Regions from separate parts of the Mycobacteroides stephanolepidis genome, predicted to be linked through region 1. Evidence: predicted binding sites of a transcription regulator. Region 1 holds the regulator's gene; the other holds the start of a gene.
The links. Region 1 encodes LexA, which represses DNA repair genes until DNA is damaged. Its sites were predicted from a motif close to CGAACANNTGTTCG; they were not measured.

Region 1 (14,998 bases):
TGCTGTGTTGAGAGTTCCGGCTGGGTCTGATCGGACATGAAACCTCTTCCTACAATTGTTGCCGCGCAACACGGCGCCCTAAGCTCACTACACCGTTCATTCAAACAGGTGTCATCGCCGCACGGGCGAACATATGCCAGATGATTCCGCAAGGAGGCCGCGATGTCCCAGGCGGATATCGCGTCGGCACTCGCCGTCGGAGCCGCCGCGGCCGTCGCATTCGGCGATGTCATCCACCAGCGCACCGCTCACGCCGTACCCGCCGATGACATCGGAGCATTGGGCCCCATCACCACGTTATTGCGGCATTGGCCCTGGTGGCTGGGCACGCTGATCAGCCTCGTCGGCTTCGGGCTACAGGCCGCCGCGCTCGGTGTGGGCTCGGTTGTGCTGGTGCAGACGATCATGGTTTCCTCGTTGCTGTTCGCGCTGATCATCGAGTCGAGGTGGGCCAAACGCAGGGTCACCGGATATCAGTGGGGAGCCGCGATTCTGCTCGCCGGCGCCATCTCCGTCGTGGTGTCGGTGGGCAACCCGGTGGCCGGGGTGCCACATGCCACACCGCAGTTGTGGATGCAGGTTGCCGCCGTCATCGGACCGGTCACGCTGCTGTGTCTGGAGGGCGCCCGGCGGTGGCCCGGCCCACGCAGGGCGGTGCTTCTGGCGGTGACGTCGGGGATCATGTGGGGACTGATGGCCGTTCTCACCAAAGGTGTTGTCGATTCGCTTGGCCACGGCATCGTCGGGCTGCTGATCAACCCGGAAAGCTACGCGCTGGCGGCGGTGGGCATTACCGGGGTGGCGCTACAGCAGTCCGCCTTCCACGCCGGGACTTTGGTGGCCTCGCTGCCCACGATGACGGTGACCGAGCCCGTGGTCGCCTCGTTGCTGGGCATCTTGGTACTGGGTGAATCGTTTCGCACCAACACCTTTGGTGCCATGATGCTCGTGTTCGCAGTGGCGATCATGATTGCTGCGACGGCGGCGCTGGCGCGTAGCGAGGCGGCCGTGCAGGCGCGAGTGAGTGAAACGACCGGAAAGATGCCACCGACGACCCCGAAGGTTTCCTAACGCCGTGGCTCTTTCGATAGCGATTTGCCCGTCGACCCCGCTGCTGGTGCCCGAGCTGGGCGGAGAGGCCGCCACGGAAACCGCCGAGCTGCGCGAGGCCGCCATCACCGCGGTGCGAAGTCTGCCCACACAGTGGATAGCAATTGGGGCAGGGCGCGGACGGTACGGCAGCGAAGTGTCGGGCACATTCGCCGGATACGGGGTTGACGTGCGCGTTTCGCTCGCATCGAGGATCTCCGGACCTGTCGAACTCCCGCTGCCGGTGCTCATCGCCGGATGGCTGCGGGCACATCTACCGGCCGCCACGGCGGAGGCGCGGCTGATCTCGGGCACAGACGGTGTTGCCTTCGGACAGGCATTGCGCGACGAGATCCACGCGATGCCGACGCCTCCGGGTGTACTTGTCATCGCCGACGGCGCCAACACCCTCACCGACAAGGCGCCCGGGGGCTACCGGCCCGAGTCCGGTGCCGCGCAGCAGGGCCTTGTCGATGCGCTCACCCAGGGGGACGCGGCCGCGTTGCGCCGCGTGTCGGATGTCATCACCGGGGGCTCCGTCTACCGGGTGCTTGGCGGATTGGTGGGGTCGGATCAGGTCCAGGCTCAGTGTCTCTACCAGGGCTCCCCGTACGGGGTCGGATACTTCGCGGGCACCTGGCAGGTGTCGTGATGCGGCCCATCGCGGTCATCGGCCCCACGGCTACGGGCAAGTCGGCACTCGCATTGGATATCGCCGAGCGACTGGGTGGCGAGATAGTCAACGCCGACGCGATGCAGCTGTACCGCGGTATGGATATCGGTACGGCCAAGGTGCCCAGGGTCGACCGCCGGGGCATTCCCCATCACATGCTCGATGTGCTCGAGGTGACCGAGACCGCCACCGTCGCGACCTATCAGCAGGAGGCCGTTACGGCCATCGATGCTCTGCTGGCGAGCGGGCGTGTGCCCGTGATCGTCGGCGGATCGATGATGTATATCCAAGCGTTGCTTGATGATTGGGCGTTTCCGGCCACCGATGCGCAGGTGCGGGCACGCTGGGAGGAGAGGCTGGCGCAGATCGGAGTCGCCGCGCTGCACGCCGAGCTCGCCGTGCGCGACCCAGCGGCGGCAGCCATCATCTTGCCCACCGACGGGCGCCGCACGGTGCGGGCACTAGAGGTGATCGAGCTCACCGGGCAGCCGTTCGCGGCGTCCGCTCCCACCATCGGCGCACCGCGCTGGGACACGTTGATCGTCGGATTGGACTGGGAGACCTCGAAACTCGACGAGCGGATCGCGCGGCGCACCGACCTGATGTTCGAGCAGGGGTTTGTCGCGGAGGTTGAGCAGCTGCTGGACGGCGGATTGCGCGAGGGCGTGACCGCGTCACGGGCCATCGGATATGCCCAGGTGATCGCGGCGTTGGACGCCGGGGGAGGCTCCGATGACCTGCTGCAGGCGAAGGAGCTGACGTTCATGGGCACCCGGCGCTATGTGCGTCGTCAGCGATCGTGGTTCGGTCGCGATCACCGCATCATGTGGCTTGCGGGCGACGGCGGTGACGCAGCAGCACTCTGCGGCGAAATTGAGTCGCGGTGGCGCCTATCCTCGAATACGTGAAGTTCACCAAGGGCCACGGCACCCAGAACGACTTCGTGGTGTTGCCCGACATCCACACCAAGCGGGATCTGACGGTGGCCGCCGTCCAGGCGCTATGCGATCGGCAACGCGGCCTGGGCGCCGATGGGGTGCTGCGCGTGACCACCGTGGGCGCTGCCCTCGAAGGTGGGGTGCTCGACGAGAAGCCTGCCGGAGTGAGCAGCGAAGACTGGTTCATGGACTACCGCAATGCGGACGGTTCCATCGCGGAGATGTGCGGTAACGGTGTGCGGGTGTTCGCGCACTACCTGCGTTCGGTGGGGCTGGAACATCGGGACGAGTTCGTGGTCGCATCCCTGGCCGGGCCCCGGCCGGTGCGTATCAACTCCTGGAGCCAGCTCACGGCCGACGTGACCGTCGACATGGGACCGGTGAAGGAGTTCGGCGCCGGCGAGGCAAGTGTGGGCGGTCGGCGGTTCTCCGGTCTGGCCATCGACGTGGGTAATCCGCATCTGGCGTGTGTGGACCCGGACCTGACCGTTGAGGATCTGCGCATACTCGACGTGGGCGCCCAGGTCGGCTTTGACGAGGTCCTGTTTCCCGACGGGGTGAACATCGAGGTGCTCACGGCCCCCGTCAACGGCACGGACGCTGCCGTCGGTGCGGTGCACATGCGGGTCCATGAGCGCGGGGTCGGTGAGACACGTTCCTGCGGAACAGGAACCGTGGCGGCCGCCTATGCGGCGCTGCGCCACCTCGGGCAGTCGACCGGTGAGATCGTCGTCAACATCCCGGGCGGACAGGTCCGGGTGACGGTCACCGCCGAGTCCAGCTTCCTGCGCGGGCCTTCGATGCTGTTGGCCGATGGCGAGATTTCCGACGAATGGTGGGGCGGCATTGGCTCCTGCGGATAATTCGGATGCGATCGATGAGCCACAGGTGGGAGCATCGGTGCGCGATGAGCGACTCGCGCGAAGAGCAGACAGCAGAGACATGAATTCGACGTCCTATCAGACACCCACCGATGGCGAACTCGCCCTCGAAGACCGCGCGGCGCTCAAACGTGTAGCCGGGCTCTCCACCGAACTTGCCGACGTCACCGAGGTCGAGTACCGGCAGCTGCGCCTGGAACGGGTTGTGCTGGTGGGTGTCTGGACCGACGGGACCTCCCAGGAGGCCGACGCCAGCATGGCCGAACTCGCCGCGCTGGCCGAAACCGCCGGCTCTGAGGTGCTCGAAGGTTTGATTCAACGTCGCCAAAAGCCCGATCCGGCAACATATATCGGTTCTGGCAAGGCGATAGAGCTGCGGGAGATCGTGCTGGCTACCGGTGCCGACACCGTGATCTGCGACGGCGAGCTCAGCCCGGCACAGCTGGTGGCTCTGGAGAAGGCGGTGAAGGTCAAGGTCATCGATCGCACCGCGCTGATTCTGGATATCTTCGCCCAACACGCCACCAGCCGCGAAGGCAAGGCACAGGTGTCGTTGGCGCAGATGGAATACATGCTGCCGCGGCTGCGCGGCTGGGGTGAATCCATGTCTCGTCAGGCCGGTGGTCGTGCCGGTGGTGCCGGTGGCGGCGTGGGTACCCGTGGCCCCGGTGAGACGAAGATCGAGACCGATCGGCGCCGAATCCGTGAGCGCATGTCCAAGCTGCGTCGCGAGATCCGCGACATGAAGAAGGTGCGCGACACCAAGCGCAGCCGTCGGCTCGAAAGCGATGTTCCGTCGATCGCCATCGTCGGATACACCAATGCCGGTAAGTCGAGCCTGCTGAACGCGATCACCGGAGCCGGGGTGCTGGTCCAAGACGCACTGTTCGCAACACTCGAACCGACAACCCGACGCGGAACATTCGACGACGGACGCGAATTCGTCATCACGGACACCGTTGGTTTCGTACGGCACCTGCCCACCCAATTGGTCGAGGCCTTCCGGTCGACCCTGGAGGAGGTGGCCGACGCCGACCTGCTTGTCCATGTGGTGGACGGCTCGGACGTGGCGCCTCTGGCCCAGATCGAAGCGGTACGGGCGGTCATCAGCGACGTCGTCGCGGATCACGATTCGTCGGCGGCGCCGGAGCTGTTGGTGATCAACAAGATCGACGCGGCCAGTGATCTTGCGCTGGCGCAGTTGCGCCGTGCGCTGCCCAAGGCGCTGTTCGTGTCGGCGCACACCGGCGACGGCGTCGCCAAGCTGCGCGACGCGCTCGCCGAGACGGTGCCCCGCGGAGATGTGCCCGTTGACGTGGTCGTCCCGTACGAGCGTGGTGACCTGGTGGCTCGGATTCATACCGACGGACAGGTGCAATCCACCGAGCACCTCGCGGCCGGCACACGGGTGATCGCGCGGGTGCCGCAGGCGCTGGCCGCCAGCCTGCTGGAACTGAAGTAGCGGCTCTAGTCGCGCTCGACGAGACGCGGCGGGACGTACGCCCGCACAGGCGGCGGTGTGCCCTCGAACCGTTCGATCTGCACCAGCACGTGCTGACCGGTGCAGCCCTGAGCCAACGACGAGGTGCCTGCGTCATCGGTGAGTACGTTCGGATTGCCGTGTAGACAGGGCGAATCGGGGTCGGCCGGATCGATCGGATCGAACCAGGCGCCGGTGGACAGCTGCACCACGTGGCGGCGCAGACCCTCGTCGAGAACGGCACCCGCCAAGCAGGCGCCCCGGTCGTTGAACACCCGCACCACGTCGCCGTCGGAGATACCGCGTTCGTCGGCGTCGGCCGGGTGTATGCGGATGGGTTCGCGTCCCTGAACCTTCGAGCGTTGGCTGGTGCCACCGAAATCGAGCTGGCTGTGCAGCCGGGTGCGGGGTTGGTTGGCGATGAGGTGCAGTGGGAAGCTTTGGGCGCGTTCTCCGTTCAGCCATTCGGTGGGCTCGTACCACTGTGGGTGGCCGCCGCAGTCGGCGTATCCGAATCCGTCGATGGTTTCCGAGAAGATCTCGATGCGCCCGCTCGGGGTATGCAGCGGGTGCGTGTCGGGGTTCTCCCGAAAATCCGATAGCAGAGTCAGGCCCGGATCGGTGGGCAACTGCAGGTAACCGCGCTCCCAGAACTCGTCGAAGGATGGCACCGAGAAGTCCCGGGCGCCGGCCCATTCGGTGTACAGGTGGCGAAGCCACTGTGCGGCGGTACGTCCCTCGGTGAATTGCCCGCCGAATCCGAGCCTGTCGGCCAGTGCCGAGAATGTCGTGTAGTCATCGCGAGAGTTGGCGTATGGCGGCGCTGCGGCCTTCATGGCCACCAGCAGTGGGTCATTGCGACTCCCGGAGAAGTCGTCGCGTTCCAGGCTGGTGGTGGACGGCACCACGATATCGGCGTGCTTGGCCATCGCCGTCCACACCGGATCGTGCACCACGACGGTGTCGACGCGTGCCAGACCACGACGCAGCCGTGGCAGGTTCTGATGATGGTGGAATGGATTGCCGCCCGCCCAGTAGACGCATTTGATGTCCGGCAGCGTGAGTGTTTGACCGTTGTAGGCCAGCGTCTCACCGGGGCGCAGCAGCAGCTCGCTGATGGCTGCGACCGGAATGAATGTGGTCACCGGGTTCGGCCCCTGCGGAAAGGTGGGCAGTGGGCAGCTGATCGGGGCCAATCCGGCCTCGTTCATCGAGCCATAACCGTGGCCGAAACCGCCGCCGGGAACGCCGATCTGGCCGAGCATGGCCGCCAGGGTGAGCCCCATCCAGGGCGCCTGCTCGCCGTGGCGCACCCGCTGTAGTGACCAGCTGACCGTGACCAGGGTGCGTCCGGCGGCCATGCGCCGCGCCAGTGTGCGCAGCTCGTCGGCCTCCAGATCGCTGACGCTCGCCGCCCATTCCGGGCTCTTGGGCACGCCGTCGTCGAGGCCCAGCAGATAGCGTTCGAATCGTTCGTAGCCGGTGCAATACGTGTTCAAGAAGGCCAGGTCTGCGAGCTCTTCCACGGCCAGCACATGGGCCAGCGCGAGCATGACCGCGACATCGGTCCCGGGAACGGGCGCATGCCATTCGCATTCGCCGTCGATGTCATCGCGCAACGGACTGAACGAGACGATGCGGCCACCGCGGGCGCGGAACCTGTCGAGGGCGGCACGAGCCGGATGCGCCGTGGTGCCGCCGTGGTTGACACCCGTGTTCTTCAAGGCGATTCCGCCGAATGACACCAACAGATCGGTGTTCTCGACGATGACATCCCATGACGTCGACCTCTTGAACAGCCCATCATGGGTGCCGACGACGTGCGGCATGATGACGCCGGTTGCGCCCAGGCTGTAGGAATGGCGCGAAAAGGTGTAGCCGCCGAGCAGTTTCAGAAACCGATGTACCTGACTCTGGGCGTGATGGAAGCGTCCCGCGCTGGCCCAGCCGTACGAGCCGCCGTAGATGGCTTCGTTGCCGTGGGTGTCGACGACGCGTCGCAGTTCGTCGGCCAGTAGTTCGGTGAGCTCATCCCAGGACACCTCCACGTACTCGTCCGAGCCGCGGGCGGTACTGGGGCCGGGCCCGTCCCGCAGCCAGCCGCGCCGCACAGACGGTGCGGTAACCCGGGCCTGGTGGCGGATCGAACCGGGAATGTTCTGCAGCAGCGGGGACGGGTCCAGATCGGTCGGGATGGGTGTGACACCGATCACTTCACCGTCGCGGACCTCGGGCGTGAATGCACCCCAGTGGGTATGTGAAAGCGCCGGCCTGGTCACCTCAATCAGCCTAGGCTTTCTGTCCGTCGAAACCGGGTAGGCGAGTACCAACCGACCAGTGGGTTGGTATACATTCTGCCAAGTACGTAAATCCAAACCGGAAGGTGATCATGGCCGGCGCCGTTAAGTTCAAACGCACCATCTTCGAACCCGAGCACGAACTGTTCCGCGAGTCGTTCAAGACCTTCCTGGAACGGCATGCAGAGCCTTACCGGGAGGAGTGGGACGAGAACAAGATCGTCGACCGCTCGCTGTGGGTCGAGGCCGGCAAGCAGGGCTTTTTGGGCACCGATATGCCCGAGGAGTTCGGTGGCGGCGGACTTGTCGATTTCCGCTACAACGCGATCATCGGTGAAGAGATCACCAAGGCCCGTCAGTCGGGTATCGGTTTCACCTTGCACAACGATGTCGCGGGCCCGTACTTCCGGGACCTGGCCAATGACGAGCAGAAGGCCCGCTGGTTCCCGGGATTCTGTTCCGGTGAGCTGATCAGCGCCATCGCCATGACCGAGCCGGGGACCGGTAGCGACCTGCAGGGCATCAAGACCCGCGCGGTCAAGGACGGCGACCATTACATTCTCAATGGCGCGAAGACCTTCATCACCAACGGCATCAACGCCGACCTGGTGATCGTGGTCGCACAGACCGACCCCGAAAAGGGCGCGCTGGGCTTCAGCCTGATCGTCGTCGAGCGCGGCATGGAGGGTTTCGAGCGCGGCCGCAAGCTCGACAAGATGGGTCTGGACGCTCAAGACACCGCCGAGCTGTCCTTCACCGATGTTCGCGTGCCCGCCGCCAACCTGCTGGGCGATGAGGGCCAGGGCTTCATCTACCTCATGCAGAACCTGCCGCAGGAACGCATGTCGATTGCGGTCGTCGCAGCCGCAGCCATGGAAACCATGCTGGACGCGACCATCCAGTACACATCCGAGCGTAAGGCGTTCGGTAAGCCGATCAAGAGCTTCCAGAACAGCCGGTTTGTGCTGGCCGAGCTCGCCACCGACGCCACGATGATCCGGATCATGGTCGACGAATTCATCACGCTGCTCAACAAGAAGGAGCTGAGCGTCGAGCAGGCCGCGATGGCCAAGTGGTACAGCACCGAGAAGCAGGTTCACCTGATCGACCGCTGCCTGCAGCTGCACGGTGGTTACGGCTTCATGCGTGAGTACCCGGTGGCACGTGCCTACATGGACTCTCGTATCCAGACGATCTATGGCGGAACCACCGAGATCATGAAGGAGATCATCGGGCGTTCGCTCTAGTCGCGAATGCGTATTCGTGACGCCACGGCTGCCGACGCGGCCGCGTGCGCAGCGATCTATGCGCCGTATGTCACCGACACGGCTATTTCGTTCGAGGAGGTGCCGCCGTCGGATGTCGTTCTTACCGAACGCATCCAGACGGCGGCACACCGTCATGCCTGGCTAGTCGCCGAGGATGCCGGAGAAATTCTCGGGTATGCCTATGCGGTGCCATGGAAGTCCCGCACCGCCTATCAGTGGGCCTGCGAGGTGAGTGTGTATGTCGATGGTGCACACCGGCAACGCGGGGCGGGCCGTCAGTTGTACGCGGCGCTGTTGGATCGGTTGCGCTCTCTTGGGTATCGCACGGTGCTGGCCGTTGTCGTAGTGCCCAATCCGGCGAGTGAAAAGCTACACCTGGCAATGGGATTCGAGCAGGTGGCGTTGTACCGGCGCATCGGTTACAAGCTGGGCAGCTGGCACGACGTGGCACACTTCCAGCTCTTCTTGACGTCTGCCGACGATGATTCCGCGCCCGGGTTGCCGCCCGGACCGGCCTAGACCTTGCGGATGACGGTGACGACCTTGCCGAGGATGGCGGCGTCGTTACCGGGAATGGGCTCGAACAGCGGGTTGTGCGGCATCAGCCACACCTGACCCGTCGTCCGCTTGAATGTCTTGACGGTCGCCTCACCATCGATCATCGCTGCCACGATGTCGCCGTTGTCGGCGACGTTCTGCTGGCGGACCACCACCCAGTCGCCATCGCAGATCGCGGCGTCGATCATCGATTCGCCGACAACCTTGAGCAGGAACAGTGATCCCTCGCCGACAAGCTCGCGGGGGAGCGGGAACACATCCTCAACGGCCTCCTCGGCCAGGATCGGACCACCGGCGGCGATCCGCCCCAGCACGGGCACGAACGTGGGCTCCGGCAGATCGCCTGAGCCCACCACATCGGTGGTAGCCGACGGGGTGTGGGAATCATCGATTCCCCGAACGTCAACGGCGCGTGGACGGTTCGGGTCACGCCGCAGGAAGCCCTTCTGTTCGAGGGTGCGTAGTTGATGGGCGACCGACGACGTCGAGGTGAGCCCGACGGCGTCTCCGATTTCGCGGATGCTCGGGGGGTAGCCCCGTTCATTCACCGATGCGCGGATGACCTCCAGGATGGTCCGCTGGCGCTCGGTCAGTGAACCGGTGGCGGGTCCCTTGCTGGGTGTATCGCTCATGGGCCCGAATCTAGACCTGTCGACGACATTTATCAAACATGTGTTCGATGCGTGTCGCCAAGAATGGTCGGCGGCTCGACTATTTGGGGCATTTGCGCTGGTCAAGGCCACTTGTCGGTGGCGAATGCTACAAATCGATCACATGTTCGGACACCGAACACATGATCGAGTACATTCGAACATAAGAGCGAACGGGCTTACCGATCGACAGGACAGGAAGGGCATACAGATGAGCACAAACGTTCTGACCACGCCGCGTCTTCGCACCGCCGAGCACGCATCGCGCGAGTGCGCCCCGCAGGTGCGCGCGTACAGCGCGCAGTACCCGCTGACCCAGCGTCGGGCGCTGCCGGTGCGCACTGTCGCCTACCGGAGGCCTTCCGGTCGGCCAGTTGCCTACCGGGGTAACGGCATCCGGGTCTCGTCGGTGCCGCATCGGGTACATCGTCGTAGCACGGTGAGCCTTAAGGCCACGATCGTTGTCTCGGTGGGCGCTGCAGTGGCGACCATGTGGCTGTTGATGCTCGGCCAGGTCAGTGCTGCCGGAGTTGGGGGAGTTGGCGTGCCGGAGCGCGTGGCGGTTGTCCAGGTCGCTCCCGGAGAGACCCTGGCCGATGTGGCCTCGCGTGTCGCGCCGGACGCGCCGCGCTCGGCGGTGGTGTCCAAGATCCGTGAACTCAATGAACTCGACTCGGCGACAGTGCAAGCCGGTCAGACGCTGGTTTCTCCGGTCGGCTGATCGGCGAACGGGCGTGACCTTCGAACGTGCGGGAGCACGGGTATCCTCGACACCGGTCTGGGCGCGTTGCGCTGTGCGTCAGCTCACCCAGCCCAACGACTTGGAGTCCAGAACCGGCGAAGGAGCAGTAATGCACTGTCCGTTCTGCCGGCATCCAGACTCGCGCGTAGTCGATTCCCGTGAGGCGGATGAGGGTCAGGCGATACGGCGACGTCGATCGTGCCCGGAGTGCGGCCGTCGTTTCACCACCGTCGAGACCGCTGTGCTCGCCGTTGTGAAGCGCAGCGGGGTCACCGAGCCGTTCAGCCGCGACAAGGTCATCAAGGGCGTGCGCCGTGCCTGCCAGGGCCGCGACGTCGACGACGACGCGTTGAATCTGCTTGCTCAGCAAGTCGAAGATGCCGTCAGGGCCGCCGGGTCCCCAGAAATTCCCAGCAATGAGGTGGGGCTGGCCATCCTTGGCCCACTCCGCGATCTGGACGAGGTCGCGTACCTGCGTTTCGCCTCGGTGTACCGCGGATTCAGCTCCGCTGAGGACTTCGAACGCGAGATCGCCGCGTTGCGCGCGCATCGTGACGCACCGACAGGGTCCTAACCCAGATGGTGGCACCGCCCGTCACTAGTCCAACGTCAGTGATTGATCGGCGACGACATGGCCACCGATCGTCACCCAGCCCTCCGGGCTCCATTGCGTGAGAATCTGTGAGCCCTTGCCCTGATTGACGATCAGATCGCGGCTCAACAAGTCGGTCATCCGCGCCGCCACCGACCCGGTTGCTTCGTCCTCGTCGACTCCCAGATCGAATGCGAACACCCGCGATCGCACCAGACTCGCGTTGCGGTCCTGCCACGCCCATACGCAGTGCAATAGCTCGTCGGCGTACTCGGCGGGATCGGCGGCGTCCACATCCGTGGGAGAGCCCAGCTCGTGGAAATCGGTCTCGGGTGACCACTCGGACCGAGCGCGTATCCACGTGCGGTCGTCATAGCTCACCTGGAGCACGCCCGCGGGAACCTGAAGGGTGTTGACCGGTGTCCCGCGTTCACGCAACCACCACGCCAATCCGACTGTCGGATGCCCGGCGAAGGGCAGCTCGGCGGCCGGGGTGAAGATCCGCAGATGTGCGGTGTTGGATCCTTCGGCGGGAAGATCGACGAAAACTGTTTCGCTGAAACCCAGCCGGGTGGCGACCTCCTGGCGTGCCGCCGCTGGAACGTCGGCACCATTGACGATCCCCAGGGGATTGCCGAAGTTGCCTGTCTCATCGGTGAATACGCGAACAACCGCGACATCAACACTCATGCGTCGACTCTACGTCTCGCGCGTGTTGCGCACCGGGGATACCCCGTGAACTGCGCAATCCTTCGGTACCGCTTGAGCTCTCGTGGCTAGGTGGCGCTGCGCTCGTCGGTGCCCATGGCGTCGAGCACCGCCATCCGGGTCCGTGCGGCCCCACTGATCGTGTGCTCGGTGATGCCGGTCCGCAACAGTCGGCGCAACTCATTCTCGTCGTATTCGGCGGGCTCGGTGGAGGCGATGAATTGGCGAACGATGTTGATGAATCGATCTGGGTCGTCGTGGAAGGGGAAATGCCCGGAGTGCTCGAAGATCTCCAGTGTCGAGCCGGGCATGGCCGCATGGGCGAAATGCCCGTGGCTAACCGGGATCACCAGGTCGTCGCTACCCCAAATCAACTGCACGGGAACGGACTCGGTCAAATAACATCGGTCCAGCATGGTAACCACCTGGCCGCGCCAATCCACCACGGCCCGCAGCGTCCGGGTGAACGCGGCCGAGGCCCGGGGCTCGGGTAGGTCGGCGAGAACCCGCAGGACATCGGGGATGTCGCGGCCCATTCCTGCCCGTCCCAACGTCGCGCCGGCTAGTGCGCCGGTCAGCCGGATCATCGGCATCGCCAGCGGCAGTCTCAATAACCCGATCGCATCTCCGATGACGGGCAATGAGGCACACCGCAATACGATGTTGACGTCCTTGGTCACTCCGCCTGGCGCGACCAGGATGAGTCTCTCCACCAGGTGGGGGAATTGGTAGGTGAACTGCATCGCGACGCCGCCGCCCAGCGAATGACCGACGACGGTGACTTTCTCGATGTCCAACACGGCCAGCAAGTCCCGCATGCCATTGGCGTAAGCCGCCACCGAGTGGTCAGCGCGTGGTTTATCCGACTGGCCGTGCCCCAGCAGATCCGGGGCGATCACGGTGAAATGCTCGGCGAGCTGCGCGTGCACGCTGTCCCATGTCGCGGAGTTGTCGCCGATACCGTGGATGAGCAGAAGTGCAGGTCCCGATCCTGCGATTCGAAAGGCGCGCCGATACCCGTGGATGGTGCGGAAGGCCATCCGCGGACGCGTCGATGCGTCGGTGGCCGATTCGGCATTGTCGCCGACATCGGCACCCTCGATGTGCCCGGTATCCGGCACCGGATGCAGGAGCCGCGGCGGAGGATTCATGTGAAGTATTTTGACCCTTCGCCGCAAATTTGGCGCGGCGAGCGGACAACAGGCTTAGAGAACAGGCCCGTCGCCGGACGGATCCTCGCCGAACTTGGCCTGTTCAGCGAGGAATCGCTCGAACTCTCCGGCCAGTTCGTCACCGCTGGGAAGCTCTTCGTCCCGTGCCAGCAACGAGCGATTTTCCTGTGCCGCGACAAAGGCGTCGTACTGGCGTTCCAGCGCGTGGACCACCTGGGCGACTTCCTCGCTGCCTTCCACCTGCTCGTTGATCTGGTTGCGCACCTTTCCGGCCGCCTCGGTAAGTGCCTGCAGAGGCAGATCCAGATCGCCGGTCCTGGCCACTTCTTCCAGAAGGCGTTGTGAGGCCTCCGGGTAGTCGGTCTGTGCCAGGTAATGCGGAACGTGGACGGCGAAACCGACCACGTCGTGGCCATGCTGAGCCAGACGGAACTCCAGCAGGTTGGAGGCGCTGCCCGGTACCTGGACCTCATCGATCCAGCCCGGGTGCTCATCGAGGGTCTTGCGGTCGTTTCCGTGCGCGGTGAGGGTGATGGGGCGGGTATGCGGTACCGCCATCGGAATCGCGCCCAGCCCAATGGTCTTGCGTACACCGAGCTGATCGGCCAGCAGCCGGATCGCGGTGACGAAACGCTCCCACTTCAGGTCGGGCTCCAGCCCGGCCAGCAGCAGGAACGGTGTGCCCTTGGTGTCTTTGAGCGCATACAGGTTGAGTTCGGGCGTGGCGTACTCGGTGAAGTGATCGCTCTTGAACGTCATCACCGGCCGGCGAGAGCGGTAGTCGAGCAGATCGTCGATGGCGAAGGACGCAACCAACTCGCTTTCCAGCGTGTCACGCAGATGCGCGGCAGCCAGCTTCACGGCGTGACCGGAGTCGGAGAAGCCCTGCAACGCGTGCACCAGAACTGGTCCGCGCCCATCGGCGGAGGCCAACTGTGGACCCGGGAATTCCAGCTCGTACATGCCACTCTGATCGGGTCTGTACGGCTGCTGCTCCCCGTCGTTACTGCTTGTCATGGTTCGCCTCCCTTCGCGTCCTCGTCCCACCAGTGTCCCTTACCGGCAGGCAAACGGCGAATGTACCTATGGGCTCAACGGCCCAGGCGGGATGCGAATTCCGGATGTGGGCGCTATTCGCCCAGCGCGAAATCCCTCAGGCCTTGAACTGGTTGAGCGCGCGGATCTTGTTCATCACATCGAGCGCGGCGACTTTGTAGGCCTCCGAGAACGTCGGGTAGTTGAAAACAGCGTCGACCAGGTACTCGACGGTGCCGCCGCAGCCCATCACCGCTTGCCCGATGTGGACCAGGTCGGTGGCATCGGAGCCGAAGATGTGCACTCCGAGCAGCCTGAGGTCCTCGGTGGACACCAGCAGCTTGAGCATTCCGTAGGAATCCCCGGCGATCTGACCGCGCGCCAGCTCGCGATAACGCGAGACACCCACCTCGTAGGGAATCGCGTTCTTGGTGAGTTCAACCTCGGTGGCGCCCACATAGGACACTTCGGGGATCGAGTAGATGCCGATCGGTTGTAGATCGGTCATGCCTTTGGAGGGCTCCCCGAACGCGTGGTAGGCCGCGAGGCGGCCCTGATCCATCGAGGTGGCCGCCAACGCCGGGAAGCCGATCACATCACCCACCGCGTAGATGTGGTCGACCTTGGTCTGAAAGTTCGCGTCAACCCAGATCCGGCCGCGGTTGTCGGCCTCGAGCCCGGCCCGGGCGAGGTCGAGCTGATCTGTCTGCCCCTGTCGTCCCGCGGAGTACATCACGGTGTCGGCAGGGATCTGTTTGCCGCTGGCCAAGGTGGTCATGGTGCCCGAATCATTGACGTCGACGGCGGTGACCTCCTCGCCGAAACGGAATGTCACGGCCAAGTCGCGTAGGTGAAAGCGAAGGGCCTCAACAACTTCGGGATCACAGAAGTCCAACATCGAGTCGCGTTTCTCCA
Region 2 (14,998 bases), 160 kb from region 1:
CGACGGTGTCATGCAGGATCGCGGCAACCAAGGTGGTGGTGTCCATGCCCAGCTCCGCCAGGATGTTGGCCACGGCGATCGGGTGGGTGATATAGGGATCGCCCGACTTGCGGAACTGTTCGGCATGCCGGCTCTCTGCCACCTCGTACGCGCGCTGCAGCACCGAACGGTCGGCCTTGGGGTAGAACTCACGATGGACGGCAAGCAGCGGCTCCAGGACCGGGCTGACGGCGCCACGCTGGGCTGTCATCCGGCGGGCCAGCCGGGCCCGCACCCGGCGCGATGCACTCATGGTGCCGCTGACCCGCAGCGAATCTGACGTCGGCGTGGCTGGATCGCTCACGACAGGCAGGGATTCGACCGCGACCTGATTCTCGCTGGGCGCTTGCTCGTCAGCCACGGTTCACCTCCTACCGCCTAGATTAACGCTCAGATCACACGGAGCGCAGTTAATGGCAGCGGCGCCACGACCGCCCGGCCGCCAAGATCAGCGAGTTCCAGAACAACACCGGCACTGACGACCTCTGCTCCAGCGCCGCTCAAGAGCTTCACCGTCGCCGCGAGTGTGCCTCCGGTGGCCAGCACATCGTCGATGATCGCCACGCGGTGGCCGGTCAGGTCCACCCCGTCAGCGGGAATCTCCAGCGCCGCGGTGCCGTACTCGAGTTGATAGGTCTGGGAATGCACCGGCGGTGGCAACTTTCCGGCCTTACGTACCGCCAGGACGCCCACTCCCAGGCGGATCGCCACGGCCGCACCCAACAGAAAGCCCCGGGCGTCGATACCGGCGATGAGCGTGGCGCCCGAGGCCGCCTGCGCCAACGCATCGGTGACCTGCGAGAGGCCATCGGCGTCGGCGAACAACGGCGTCAGATCCTTGAACTGGACCCCGGGCTCGGGGAAGTCGGAGACCTTACGGGTCAGCCCGTCGATGAGCGCCGTCACGGCGTCGGCAGAGGTCACGCGGGCAACACCCAACGATCCATGTTCCAGCCGGCACCCCATCTGGTGACGCTCGGGGTGGCGGCGTACATCGTCTTGGGTGCGATCAGTACGCGCGGCTGCCGGTACAGCGGCAGTGTCGGCAGGTCATTCCACAGAATCGCCGAAGCATCGGCGAGCAGCCTGCTCTGATCCCGGGCGTTGGTGGTCACCGCCAAAGCAGCGATGATGCCGTCGATCTGGCCGTTGGCGTAGTTCGCCGGGTTCTTCCCCTCGCGGGAACGCAGAGCATACGCATCCATGAGCCACGAACCCGTCGACCCACTTCCGGGGGCTCCGCCGATGGAGCTGAGCAGCGCATCAATCTGATTGTTCCGCAACGACTGTGGGGTGATCTCGGGTGAGCTGACGTCCTGCACGGTGATTCCGGCGGGTTCGCAGGCCTGCGCCATGGCAGACACGATGGCCGCGCGGCGCGGGTTGGGCGCCTGGTACCCCACCCGGACTGTCAACGGACGATTGGCCGCGGCAGCACGGGCCGCGACGGGGTCCGAACGCATGAACCGTCCCGCTTCGGCGGCGGCCTCCACCGAGGCGAACGAGTCCCCGATGCTGGTATCCAGTCGCGCGTTCATCACCGGCACCCCGGCGATTCCCGCGATGGCATCACGCGGCGTGCACAGCGCGACCGCGCGGCGCAGGTCGGGAGCTCCGACCGATCCCCCGGCGCCGAAGACGAGTTGTTCCACACCGGAACCGGGCTCCTCGGTACGCGCGAACCCGTCAGGCGCGGTGAGCGTCCCGGCTGATCCGGCAGCGACGTCGACAACCTCAAGATCACCGTCGGACAGCCGCTTTTGCACGTCGATCCCGCTGGGCCACACCGTGACCCGCTTGGTCACCGGCGGGCTCCCCCACCACTTGTCGTTGGCGACAAGCACAACCGAACCGTCGTCGTTGTATCCGTCGAGCTTGTAGGGCCCCGACGAGGGGAACTTCGAGAGGTCCAGATCGGAGCCGAGATTCCACTGGTTGTTCCAGAACTCGGCGATCTTCTGCAGTGTCGGAACGTCATTGGCGGAGATGGCGCCGATCAGGTCCACGCCCCCACCGAGCTTGTCGGCAATCACATGCCACGGCAACATCGTGGTGGCGGCGAACAGCTGGGTCCAGTCGGTGAAGGCTCGATCCGGCGCAAAGGTCACCCGTGCGGTCTTCTGCCCGGGCTTGCAATCCACCGTGGAGATGTCGGCGTATCCCGCGGTGCTTGCCGCATCGAAGTCGGGCAGCCTGCCGGATTGCGCGAACCAGGACAACACCATGTCTTCACAGGTCACCGGCTTGCCGTCGGAGTAGACGGCCTTTTCGTTGATGGTGTAGTCGAGCACCAACGGAATGCGGCCGACGACCTCGACGCTGCCGAAGTCGTGGTCGGCGATCACCTGACCGTCGGGTCCGTGGAAGCCGAACCCGGTGAGCACTCGATTGAAGGCCTGCGCCCCTGCCGAGGCATTCCCCGCAACACTGTTGACGTTGTAGGTCGTGAGCCGGCCATCGACGGCGTAGTCGAGCGTTTTTGCCGCCGAGGTCCAACACGAGGTCAGTAACCCCGCCGCGAGTAGCACCGTGGTCGCGATGGCGCCGATTCGAGCGATCCGTCTTGCCCCGGTCCGTGCTGGACTCCGTGAATCCATCAGTGCCGCCGAACGTTCCGCTTACCTTGAGGGCGGGCACCGGGCCTGGGTTTCGCCGGTCGCACCGTGGTTGTCGAGGTGTCGGCGGTAGCCGATGTCGCCGCCTTGGTTCCCGAGCCGGAATCGGCCAGGGCTGCGGCGTCCGGCTTGCGGCGGCTCAGCACCTTCTTGGTGTGGCTCGCCACCAGCTCGGTGCGCTCACGCAATGCTACCAACAGCGGGGTCGCGAAGAAGATGGACGAATACGTGCCCACCAGGATGCCGACAAGCTGAACCAGTGCAAGGTCTTTCAGAGTGCCCACACCCAGCAGCCAGATGGCCACCACGATGAGCGAGAGCACCGGGATCACCGAGATGAGGCTGGTGTTGATGGAGCGCATGAAGGTCTGGTTCACGGCCAGGTTGGCGTGTTCGGCGAAGGTGCGCCGCGACGTGTGCTGGAATCCGTGCGTGTTTTCCTCGACCTTGTCGAACACGATCACGGTGTCGTACAAGGAGAATCCGAGGATCGTGAGCAGTCCGATCACTGTCGCCGGGGTGACCTCGAAGCCCACCAGCGAGTACACACCCGCGGTGACCAGCAGGTCGAAGACCAGCGCGGCCAACGCGGCGACGGCCATGTAGCGCTCGTAACGTACCGCGATGTAGATACCGGACAGCACCAGGAACACGCCCAGCGCCCACAGCGCCTTGTTGGTGATCTGCCCGCCCCAGGTCTCCGATACGGCCGAATCGGAGATGGCGTTGATGGACGGTTTGCCGTCAGATCCCTTGGGCGCGAACCGGTCGAAGAGCGCCTTGTGGAGCTTCGCCGATTCCTCGTTGTCGAGCGTCTCGGTGCGAATCTGAATCGAGGCCGAGTCGCCGGTTCCAGTGACGACGATCGATTCGGCGTCGCGGCCCAGTGTTTGACTGAAGACGTCCTCGGTCTGCTGGACGGTGGCCTCGCCCTTCGGGAACGACACCTTGGTGCCGCCCTCGAAGTCGATACCGAAGACGAATCCCTTGATCGCGATCGACAAGATCGCGACAACCATGAACGCGCCACTGATCGCGAACCACAGGGTGCGCTTGCCGACGACGTCGACGGCACCGGTTCCGGTGTACAGGCGGTAGAAGAACCCGTGTTCTGGTGCCGCAGTGGCGGTTTCGATCGCGCTGGACTTGACTTCCGTTGCGGTGGCCTTGTCCGTGCCGTCCGCGACGTCCTTTTCGGTGCCGTTCCCGTTGCTCACGGTGTCGTTGCTGGTGCTCATGCGTGTGCCGCCGCCTTACGTTCGCGGGCAATCTGCTGGACCGCGCCAAGCCCGTTGTACACGGGCTTGGACAGGGTCGCGGACTTGGAGGACAGGTAGACAAGCGGCCACGTCACCAGGAACACCACCACGACGTCCAAGATGGTGGTGAGGCCGAGGGTGAACGCGAAGCCCTTCACCTGCCCGATAGCGAGCGCGTAGAGCACCACGGCGGCCAGCAGGGTCACCGCGTTACCCGACAGGATCGTCTTCCGGGCGCGGGCCCAACCGCGCGGCACCGCCGAACGGTAGGAACGCCCTTCTCGTATCTCATCTTTGATGCGCTCGAAGAACACCACGAAGGAGTCCGCGGTGGTACCGATGCCGATGATCAAACCGGCAATGCCGGCCAGGTCCAGGGTGTACGAGATGTACCGACCCAACAGGACCAGGATGGCGAACACCATGGCGCCGGAGGCAACCAGGGACAGCGCGGTCAGGATGCCGAGCACGCGGTAATAGATCAGTGAGTACAGCAGCACAATCGCCAATCCGATGGCACCCGCGATCAGACCTGCCTTGAGCGAGGTCAATCCGAGTGTGGCCGAAACAGTTTCGGCATCGGAGGATTCAAACGACAGTGGCAGTGAGCCGTACTTGAGCGCCGCGGCAAGCTGCTTGGCCGAGTCGGACGTGAACTGCCCACTGATTTCGGTCTTGCCGCCCGGGATGGGTTCGCGGATGGCCGGAGCACTGATCACCTTGGAGTCCAACGTGAATGCCGTTTGGGTGCCCTGCTGCCAATGCGCAGAGGTGTAGTCGGCCCAGATCTTCGCGCCGGTGGGCTTGAATTCCATGCTCACCACATAGATACCGCGCTGCTGGTCGAGTCCGGAACTGGCGTCCTTGATCTCTTCGCCGCTGATGATCGACTTGTCCAGCAGGTAGGCGGCCTTGCCGCCCTGGCTGTCGTCACCGCAGGTGACCAACGGAAGGTTCGGATCGTCGTTGCCCGCGAGCGGGTCATCGGGGTCGAAGCAGCGCGAGGACTGGACCTGGAGGGCCAGCATCTGAATCCGCGGATCCTCGCTCTGTCTGATCTGCTTCTCGAAGTCGATCAGCTGCTTGCGTTCCTCACCGCTACCCGGCTTGGGCGGCAGATCGGCGGGAGGGGCGGCCGGAGACGTTGTGGCATTCGGCGTCGCGGGCTGCGTCGCCGGTGCGGGTGGCGGCGGCGGTGTGGTGGTTTGCGCCGGATACGGACGCGGCTGCGGTTTCGGTGAAGGCGCCGCGGGTGCGGGCTTTCCACCACCGGGCTCTGGTGGTGTCGCCTCCTGGCCGGCGCCGCCGGGCTGACCGCCCTGCGGGGCCCCGGCCTGGGGGTTCTCCCGGGGCTGCGCCGGCACCATCTGGATGACGGGCCGGATGTAGAGCTTGGCGGTCTGACCGAGGTTCCGGGCCTCGCTGCCGTCGTTACCCGGCACGGTGATGACGAGGTTGTCGCCATCGATGATGACCTCGGACCCGGAGACTCCGAGTCCGTTGACGCGCGCGTTGATGATCTGCTGCGCCTGCGTCAGTGCTTCCTTGGTCGGCTTGGAACCGTCAGGGGTGCGCGCCGTCAGCGTGACGCGGGTTCCGCCCTGCAGGTCGATACCGAGCTTGGGTTTGGCGTGCTTGTCGCCGGTCAGAAACACCAGCAGATAAGCGCCGATCAGCAACACCAGGAAGGCAGCTAGATAACGCGCGGGGTGCACAGGGGCCGATGGCGAGGCCACGTGTCCGGTCTCCTTGCTTGTCGAGGGCGGGTCGGGAGGCTTTCAGGGTTGAGTAGCGGCGGAGCCGTTACTCCTTGGTCAGCTCGACCCCGGAGCTCTCGACGTCGCGCGACGCCTCGTCAGCGGTGTCATCAGCGTCCGCGGCCTCATCGACGATCTTGTCGCGGATCGCGAGCTTCATCCAGCGCGTCACGACACCCGGCGCGATCTCCAGGTCCACGGTGTCGTCGGTGACGGCGGCGATGGTGCCCTGCAGGCCGGAGGTGGTGTGCACCCGGTCACCGATTGCCAGGGAGTCGTGCAGCTCGATGGTGGCGTCCAGAGCTTTGCGCTGCCGCCGGTTCGCGAAGAAGAGGAATGCGCCCATAACGAGGATGAGCGGCAAAAAGACGATGATCGATTCCATGGCGGCTTTCGGGATTCTTTCCGTTGGGTCTTCACGAGGGCAGGCACGGTCTGCGTGAAACAAGCACGCGACAAGTCACCAGTGTGCCATCCGACTCTGTGGAATTGACGCGAACCCCGGACCTGCGCGTCCTGGACTCAGGTGTCCTCTCAATCGAACAGCCCGGCCTGCCCCAGCACTTGCGGCGGCGGGGTGAGACCCAGATGCGTCCACGCCAACGCCGTCGCCACCCGCCCGCGCGGCGTTCGCGCGAGCATCCCGGCACGCACCAGGAACGGCTCGCATACCTCTTCGACGGTGGTCGATTCCTCCCCGACGGCAACCGCCAAAGTCGACAAACCCACCGGGCCGCCGCCGAAGCTGCGAGTCAGCGCGGAAAGCACGGCCCGGTCCAGGCGATCCAGCCCGAGCTCATCGACGTCGTAGACCTCCAGAGCGGACTTCGCGACGTCCACGGTGATGACGCCGTCGGCACGCACTTCCGCGTAGTCACGGACCCGGCGCAACAATCGGTTGGAGATGCGCGGGGTGCCGCGCGAACGCCGGGCGATCTCCACGCCCGCGTCGGCCCCCAGCTCGATGCCGAGGATTCCCGCCGATCGAGCCAGCACGAGTTCGAGCTCTTCGGACTCATAGAAGTCCATGTGCGCCGTGAATCCGAAGCGGTCACGCAGCGGCCCGGTCAGCGACCCCGAACGGGTTGTCGCGCCGACCAACGTGAAGGGCGCCACCTCCAGGGGAATCGAGGTGGCACCGGGGCCCTTGCCGACGACGATGTCGACCCGGAAGTCCTCCATGGCCAGGTACAGCATCTCCTCGGCAGGCCGGGCGATGCGGTGAATCTCGTCGATGAAGAGCACATCGTTTTCGACGAGATTGCTCAGCATCGCCGCGAGGTCACCCGCCCGCTCCAGCGCCGGACCCGAGGTCACCCGCAGCGAGGAGCCCAGTTCGGCGGCGATGATCATCGCCAGCGAGGTCTTCCCCAGCCCGGGCGGCCCGGATAACAGGATGTGATCGGGGGTACCGCCGCGATTCTTCGCGCCGGACAGCACCAGATCCAGCTGCTCACGCACGCGCGGCTGGCCGATGAACTCTCGCAGCGACTTGGGCCGCAGTCCGGCGTCGATATCGTTCTCACCGACCGTGAGCGCACCAGACATCTCGGGGCCGGCATCGAAGTCGTCCTCCGCGCCGTCGAACTCGTCGAAGCGGCTCATCGTGTCTTACCCAGCAACGTCAGCGCCGACCGCAGCACGGTCGAGGTATCCCCTTCGGAATTGTCTTGAGCCAGAACGGTGTCGGTGGCCTGTTCGGCTTGTTTGGCGGCGAATCCGAGGCCGATGAGCGCCTCGACGACCTGCGTGCGCACCAGCGATGCGGTACCCCGGCCCAGCTCGGTGGTGCCACCGGGAGCTGCTGCCACCTTCTCGCGCAGCTCCAGCACCATGCGCTCGGCGCCACGCTTGCCGATCCCCGGCACCCGGGTCAGCGCATTGACATCGCCATCGGCCAGCGCCTGGCGTAGGGCCGATGCGTCGTAGACCGCGAGCGTGGCCATCGCGATCTTGGGCCCCACACCGGAGACACTGAGCAGTGTCAGGAACAGATCGCGAGCATCGGTATCGGTGAAGCCGTACAACGTCATCGAGTCCTCGCGGACGATCATCGCCGTGATCAGCCGCACCTGGGTGCCGCGCCGTAGCGTCGACAGCGTGGCCGGGGTGGCGTTGACGCGGTATCCGACCCCGGCGGCCTCGATCACCACATGATCGAGCGCGATGTCGATGACCTCGCCATTGACCGAAGCAATCATCGGGCTACCGCCTTCATTCGGGCCGCGAAGGCTTTCCGCTGCTCTTCGGCGGCGGCCTCCGCTTTCGCCATTCTCGCCAGCATGGGCGCACGCCAGCAGTGACAAATCGCCAGGGCCAGGGCGTCGGCCGCGTCGGCGGGCTTCGGCGCCGTCTGCAGCTGCAGGATGCGTGTGATCATTGCGGTCACTTGGGATTTATCTGCCCGACCGTTGCCGGTGACGGCCGCCTTGACCTCCGACGGGGTGTGGAAATACACCTCGATACCCCGCTTCGCGGCGCTGAGCGCAACTATTCCGCCCGCTTGGGCGGTACCCATCACCGTCGATACGTTCTGCTGAGCGAACACGCGCTCGATGGCCACCACGTCGGGACGGTGGGTGTCCATCCAATGCTCTACGACCTCGCTGATCGCCAAAAGTCGTTGCGGCAGAGGCTGATTGGCCGGGGTGCGCACGACGTCGACATCCAGGGCCACCACCTTGCGACCCGAGGAGGCCTCGACCATGGACAGACCACACCGGGTGAGCCCCGGGTCGACTCCCATCACTCGCACGCGCCAGCCCTCTCGCCGTAGAACAGTTGTTCGATAGCATATCGAGAGAGCTCGCCCATTCGGCACAGCAACACGCGAGGGCTCTGCAAATGTCAACATCCGTTGGCCTAAGCTCAGCGCATGTCTACCGAACCTCGGCGATCGGACGCCACTCGCGCGGCCATCCTCGAGGCTGCCCAGGAACACTTCGCGGGCGTCGGCTACGAGAAGGCAACCATACGGGCCATCGCGGCGACGGCGGGCATCGACCCGTCCCTGGTCATGCGGTACTACGGCAACAAAGCCAAGCTGTTCACCGCCGCAGCCAACTTCGACATACATTTCCCCGAGGAACTAGCCGAGATTCCGCGCGATCAGCTCGGAGCAACCTTGGTCCAGCACTTCCTCACCCAATGGGAAGCCGACGACACCATGGTCGCGTTGCTGCGGGCTGCGGTGTCCCACGAGTCCGCACGGGCGCGCATGGAGGAGATTTTCAGCTGCCAGATGGTGCCGATCATCGAATCGCTGACCGCGGATCGCGCCATGGAACGCGCGGCGCTCATCGGCACCCAAATGATCGGATTGGCGATGTGCCGTTACGTCATCCGACTCGGCAACGTGCCCGCGATGACGCACGAACAGATCATCGACCTCATCGCGCCGACCATCCAGGCCTACCTGGACTGCGACTGTGATTGCGAGGCGCCTTAACGCGCGCCCTCGGGCTGCGTCCACGGGCGCAGCCGTGGCACCCACCGCGGTACGTGCTGCGCATACTCGGCGTAGTCGCGGCCGAATCGCCGCAACAGGCCGCGCTCCTCGACCAGCGGGAAGTAGATCGCGTTGATGGTCACGAAAACGGCCGCGTAGATCAACAGACCAACGGAGTTCACCGTCAGCGCCTCACCCAGCAAGATGGCGATGACGCCGGTGATCATGGGGTTACGCATGTGGCGGTACGGGCCGCGCACGACAAGCCGGATCGGCGGATCGAAGGGCGCTAGGGACCCCTTGCCGGTCTGGTGGAAGAGCATGACGGTCCGCGTCACCAGGAACAGGCCGGCAGCCACCAGTAGGGTCCCGATCAACGTCGCCGTCATCGACATCTGATCCGACATCCAGGACGACACCTGAACACCGGACCCGTAGAGAATCACCAGCGGAATCAGAACCGTCACGGTGACCGGCAGCGCGAGAACCGCGCGCGCAGTGCGCCACAGGGTTGTCGTTTCAGGCGCCGGGGCGACTGCTTGTGTGGCCATGACCGGCCTCCCCTCACTCGTGGATGTCTTATATGTACGCCTGCTTGACATTCAAGTCAACAGATGTTGACCAACACTCGTTGACATCACAGTAACGCCGTCCGGTGACGTTTGATTCCCGGTCACCGGCACGATTCGGGTCGACGTCTGGGTCCGATTACTGTCGTCGGAGTGTCTGTCGGAAAACTGCCCAGCGAGAAAACGGTTCAGTGGTGGCCTCCCCTCGGCGTGATCTTGATGCTGGTGCTCGGGTCCTCCGTCGGGAAGGGTTCCACGCCGTTTGACAGGTGGTTTTTCGATGCGACCCAGGTCGCGTTCGGGGTACAGCCACGCTGGCTGCTGTTCTTCACCGATTGGGTGTTCTTGGTTCCGGTGCTCGTGGTGTGCGTCGGGTTCGAGCTGTATCGGCGGCGTTGGCGGGTCGCGGCAGTTGTCCTGGTCTGCCCCTTCATCGCGAACTGGACCACCCAGGCCACCAAGATGCTCGTCGGGCGTGAGAAGGGCGGCTACCTCGCTTATCCCAGCGGCCACACCACCTTCGTGGTGGCCGTGACGGGGATGCTGGTGCTGGTCGCCGGCGGAGCCCTCTGGGCGTACATCGCCGCCGGGATTGTCAGCATGCTCGGACTACTCGGGCAGGTCGCGTGCGGGTATCACTACTTCACCGACACCATCGGTGCCGTCCTGGTCACCACCGCGGTCGTGACCATGGCGTTCTGGGCTGCCGGAGCAACGGAGAAGACACCGGTACGCGTCGACAGCTAGCAGTCACGGGTCCCGTGACGGGCACGCTCAGTCCTCGTCGAGCTGGGCCAGCACCTCGTCCGACAGGTCCACGTTGGTGTAGACGTTCTGCACGTCGTCACTGTCTTCCAGTGCGTCGACCAGCTTGAACACCTTGCGGGCAGTGTCGACGTCGACGGGCACGCTCATCGACGGCTGGAAGCTGGCCTCCGCCGACTCGTAGTCGATCCCGGCCTCTTGCAGTGACTGACGGACCGCGATCAAGTCGGTGGGCTCGGAGATGACTTCGAAGGTCTCGCCCAGGTCGTTGACCTCCTCGGCACCCGCCTCCAGCACGGCCGTGAGCACGTCGTCCTCGGACAGACCGTTCTTCTCCAGCGTCACAACACCCTTGCGGGAGAACAGGTACGACACCGATCCCGGATCGGCCATGCTGCCACCGTTGCGGGTCATCGCGACCCGAACCTCACCGGCAGCGCGGTTGCGGTTGTCACTCAGGCACTCGATAAGCACCGCGACGCCGTTGGGGCCATAGCCCTCGTACATGATGGTCTGCCAGTCGGCCCCGCCGGCCTCTTCGCCGGCGCCGCGCTTACGGGCCCGCTCGATGTTGTCGTTGGGCACCGAGGTCTTCTTGGCCTTCTGGATGGCGTCGTAGAGCGTCGGGTTGCCGGTCGGATCTCCGCCCCCGGTACGCGCGGCGACCTCGATGTTCTTGATCAGCTTGGCGAACTCTTTGCCACGGCGCGCGTCTTTGACGGCCTTCTGATGCTTTGTGGTGGCCCACTTGGAATGGCCGCTCATGTACCCCTGTACTACTTTCTCTAGGTTCCGTCGCACTTCTGCGCTGCCCGAGTCTACTCGCGCACCTAGGGTGAATCACATGACTGTCCTGGTAGCCGACCCGATTGTCGACGCGGTCTTGGACCGATACGCGTCAACCGTCGGAGACAGCCTCACCGATTACCGCAATCACCTGTACCGGGGCATGAATTACCAGCTCCGCCTTCTCGGCATGACCCAGGCTCCGCCGGAGATCGCCCTGGCATGGGCGACACACGATATCGGCATCTGGACGGCCGGTACCTGGGACTATCTGGACCCTTCGGTCGATCTGGCCGAACAACTGGCACCGGAATTCGGCATCACCGACATCGATCGTCTCAGGGCGATGGTGGCCGACCACCACAAGCTCAGGTCGGCCGACGATCTGTGGGTCGAGACCTTCCGGCTGGGCGATCGGATCGACGCTTTCCGCGGCATGTACGCCTGGACCGGTTTGGAACGCTCCGATGTGCGCGAGGTCGTGGAAGCACTGCCATACGGCGGTTTTCACGGATTCTTATTGCGGACGGCCGGAAAATGGACGCTGAAGCATCCGCTGCGCCCGATGCCCATGCTGCGCTGGTAGCCATCGCGTCGAGCGCATACCGCACGCCGAGAAATCGGGCGATACGGCTGCACCTGGTATGCGGTCGAAGACGCCTAGGACGCGCGCACCATGTCGACGAACAGTTGGTGCACTCGCCGGTCCCCGGTGACCTCGGGGTGAAACGACGTCGCCAACGCACTCGCCTGCCGCACCGCGACCGGATGCCCCTGCACAGTGGCCAGCACCTCGACGTCTGTGCCGACCCGCTCCACCCACGGCGCCCTGATGAACACCGCATGCAGCCCGCCATCGAGCCCCACGAAATCCAGATCACCCTCGAACGAGTCCACCTGGCGCCCGAAAGCATTGCGCCGCACCGTCATATCGATCGCGCCCAGCGCCACCGCATCCGGGCGGGTATCGAGTATCTCGCTGGCAAGCAGGATCATGCCCGCGCAGGATCCGTAAACCGGCAGACCACCACGCAGACGCTCGGTGAGCGGGTCCAGCAGTTCGAACACCCGCAGCAAGTTGCTCATGGTGGTCGACTCCCCGCCGGGAATGACCAGCCCGTCTATCTTGGAGAGTTCCTCGGGACGGCGCACACCAAGCGCGTCCGCACCCGAATCTTCCAGAGCAGCAACATGTTCCCTGACATCGCCCTGCAATGCCAGCACGCCGATCAACGGGCTCACGCCATGTTCCCCTTGGCGATCGACGCCTCGTCGGGATTGCGCTCGTACCGGGTCAGCCCCTCCTGCACCACCGCCGCGACCATCCGGCCCTCGCGATCGAAGATCCGGCCCTGAGTCAGCGCCCGACCGTATCCGGCCGACGGCGACGTCTCGTCGTACAGCAGCCATTCATCGGCGCGAAACGGACGCAGGAACCACAGCGCGTGATCCAGGGACGCGGTCTGCAGCACCGCGTCCCGGTGCGGCACCTTGGAAGAACTCAGCAGCGTCAGATCGCTCATGTAGGCCAGCGCGCAGACGTGCAGCACCGGATCATCCGGAAGTTGCTTGCGGCAGCGGAACCACACCCGCTGCTGCGCGGCCAGCCGCGGGTTCCGGTCCATCAGCTCGTGGGGAACGATCCGGATGTCCCATTCGGCGAACTGCCGGAAAAGATCGTGGCTGAACGATCCCTCCGCGTCCTGCACATCGGGCAGGTCCTCGGGCGCCGGTACGGGCGGCATCAGGTCCTGGTGCTCGATGCCGGTGTCCAGCGTCTGGAAGGAGGCCGACATGCTGAAGATCGCCTGTCCGTCCTGGATGGCGGTGACCCGGCGGGTGCTGAACGAGCGGCCGTCGCGTACCCGATCAACGAGAAACACGGTGGGCTCGTTGGGATTTCCGGGACGCAGGAAGTATCCGTGCAGGGAATGCACCAGGTACTGCGGCTCGATGGTACGGACCGCCGAGACCAACGATTGCCCCGCAACCTGGCCACCGAAGGTGCGACGCAGGCTGCTCCGGGTCACGTTGCCTCGGAAGATGTCCTTTTCGAGCTGCTCGAGCGTCAGGATCTCTTCGATATCGGCCATCAGATGGTTTTACCAGCCGCGCTCGGCGAGCCGATGCGGCTGCGCGATGTCCTCCACGTTGATACCGACCATCGCTTCACCCAGTCCGCGCGACACCTTGGCCAGCACGTCCGGGTCGTCGTAGAAGGTGGTGGCCTTCACGATCGCCGCGGCGCGCTGCTCGGGGTTGCCGGACTTGAAGATTCCGGATCCGACGAATACGCCCTCGGCACCCAGCTGCATCATCATCGCGGCATCGGCCGGGGTGGCGATTCCGCCGGCGGTGAACAGCGTGACCGGCAGCTTGCCGGCGCGAGCAACCTCGACCACAAGGTCGTACGGCGCCTGTAGTTCCTTTGCGGCAACGTACAACTCGTCCTCGGACAGCGAGGTGAGCCGACGGATCTCGCCACCGATCTTGCGCATGTGGGTCGTCGCGTTGGACACGTCACCGGTACCGGCCTCACCCTTGGAACGGATCATGGCCGCACCCTCGGTGATGCGGCGCAGCGCCTCGCCCAGGTTGGTGGCACCGCACACGAACGGCACGGTGAACTTCCACTTGTCGATGTGGTTGGTGTAGTCGGCCGGGGTCAGCACCTCCGACTCGTCGATGTAGTCCACGCCCAGGCTCTGCAAGATCTGCGCCTCGACGAAATGCCCGATACGGGCCTTGGCCATGACGGGAATGCTGACGGTGCTGATGATGCCGTCGATCATGTCCGGATCGCTCATGCGGGACACGCCGCCCTGAGCGCGAATGTCTGCGGGCACCCGCTCCAGCGCCATGACAGCGACAGCACCGGCGTCTTCGGCGATCTTCGCCTGTTCCGGCGTAACGACGTCCATGATGACGCCGCCCTTGAGCATCTCGGCCATGCCGCGCTTGACGCGCGCGGTGCCGGTTCCGGTCTCGGGGGACGTTCCGTTGGTCGTGCTAGTCAACTGAGGGCTCCTGGATGTCGGTTTCTGCCACCAGTCTAATGCGGCCACACCAGCGATTTTGTCCCGGGAGGTGCGGTGACCGGGCTCACCCGATGAGGATCGGGTCGCGGCGCCCACCTGCGGCCACCGCATCCGCGGCAGCGGCGGCCTCTCCGAGCAGCTCTCCCAGCTGATTCGGGAACACCTGCTCCCCCGAGGCCGCGAGTGCGGCGATCTCTTCGGCGTCGCACCAGCGGTGCCCGGTGATGTAGCGCTGCTCCAAATTGGTGCGGCCGTCCGTCGCCGGTTCGAACCTCTTGGTCCGGTGCACGAAGAACAGTTCCTCGGAGCGAATGGTGGTTCCGTTGAAGTCGAAGACGGCCACCCGACGCCACAGCGGGCCCACCAGGCGCCCGGAGGGAACCGATAATCCGGTCTCCTCGACCAGCTCGCGCACCGCGCCGTCACACAGCTTCTCACCCGGCAAGGTCTGTCCGCCCACGGTGAACCACCAATGCACCGCCGGGCTGGGCGCGGCGGGATCGAAGCCGCGCAGCAGCAGCACCCGGCCGTCCTCATCGAGCAGGATGATCCGAGCCGACGTACGGAAGTTGGCCAGGGCCGGGTCTTCGGTGCCCGCACCCTGGCGGTCGATGATTTCGAAATACGTTGGCATCGGCGCAGTTCCGCCTAAACGCAACCAGCGCACCGGCCGGCGTACCCGCAGGGCCAGAGTGTCGCGCACAGCATCGTTGTGAAAGCGC

Region 2: ruvC (crossover junction endodeoxyribonuclease RuvC) is a predicted target of LexA. The motif match lies at 8,445-8,458, and genes of this name have one in related genera.

What each region holds. Positions count from the first base shown of each region.
Region 1 is NZ_AP018165.1:2,983,934-2,998,931, reverse strand. It holds gene MSTE_RS14855 (DUF349 domain-containing protein) at 1-38, opposite strand, end outside; gene MSTE_RS14850 (DMT family transporter) at 163-1,071, shown strand; gene MSTE_RS14845 (class III extradiol ring-cleavage dioxygenase family protein) at 1,076-1,741, shown strand; gene miaA (tRNA (adenosine(37)-N6)-dimethylallyltransferase MiaA) at 1,741-2,670, shown strand; gene dapF (diaminopimelate epimerase) at 2,667-3,563, shown strand; gene hflX (GTPase HflX) at 3,643-5,043, shown strand; gene MSTE_RS14825 (molybdopterin-dependent oxidoreductase) at 5,049-7,340, opposite strand; gene MSTE_RS14820 (acyl-CoA dehydrogenase family protein) at 7,451-8,605, shown strand; gene MSTE_RS14815 (GNAT family N-acetyltransferase) at 8,612-9,145, shown strand; gene lexA (transcriptional repressor LexA) at 9,142-9,816, opposite strand; gene MSTE_RS14805 (LysM peptidoglycan-binding domain-containing protein) at 10,046-10,555, shown strand; gene nrdR (transcriptional regulator NrdR) at 10,686-11,150, shown strand; gene MSTE_RS14795 (PhzF family phenazine biosynthesis protein) at 11,175-11,858, opposite strand; gene MSTE_RS14790 (alpha/beta fold hydrolase) at 11,945-13,027, opposite strand; gene MSTE_RS14785 (proteasome assembly chaperone family protein) at 13,082-14,065, opposite strand; gene sthA (Si-specific NAD(P)(+) transhydrogenase) at 14,202-14,998, opposite strand, start outside.
Region 2 is NZ_AP018165.1:2,825,195-2,840,192, forward strand. It holds gene MSTE_RS13990 (RelA/SpoT family protein) at 1-400, opposite strand, end outside; gene MSTE_RS13995 (adenine phosphoribosyltransferase) at 430-963, opposite strand; gene MSTE_RS14000 (ABC transporter substrate-binding protein) at 960-2,636, opposite strand; gene secF (protein translocase subunit SecF) at 2,636-3,871, opposite strand; gene secD (protein translocase subunit SecD) at 3,889-5,649, opposite strand; gene yajC (preprotein translocase subunit YajC) at 5,717-6,055, opposite strand; gene ruvB (Holliday junction branch migration DNA helicase RuvB) at 6,205-7,275, opposite strand; gene ruvA (Holliday junction branch migration protein RuvA) at 7,272-7,871, opposite strand; gene ruvC (crossover junction endodeoxyribonuclease RuvC) at 7,868-8,425, opposite strand; gene MSTE_RS14035 (TetR/AcrR family transcriptional regulator) at 8,546-9,118, shown strand; partial or broken gene MSTE_RS14040 (methyltransferase family protein) at 9,208-9,669, opposite strand; gene MSTE_RS14045 (phosphatase PAP2 family protein) at 9,841-10,434, shown strand; gene MSTE_RS14050 (YebC/PmpR family DNA-binding transcriptional regulator) at 10,462-11,217, opposite strand; gene MSTE_RS14055 (hypothetical protein) at 11,297-11,824, shown strand; gene pdxT (pyridoxal 5'-phosphate synthase glutaminase subunit PdxT) at 11,899-12,468, opposite strand; gene MSTE_RS14065 (acyl-CoA thioesterase) at 12,477-13,331, opposite strand; gene pdxS (pyridoxal 5'-phosphate synthase lyase subunit PdxS) at 13,341-14,255, opposite strand; gene MSTE_RS14075 (NUDIX hydrolase) at 14,341-14,998, opposite strand, start outside.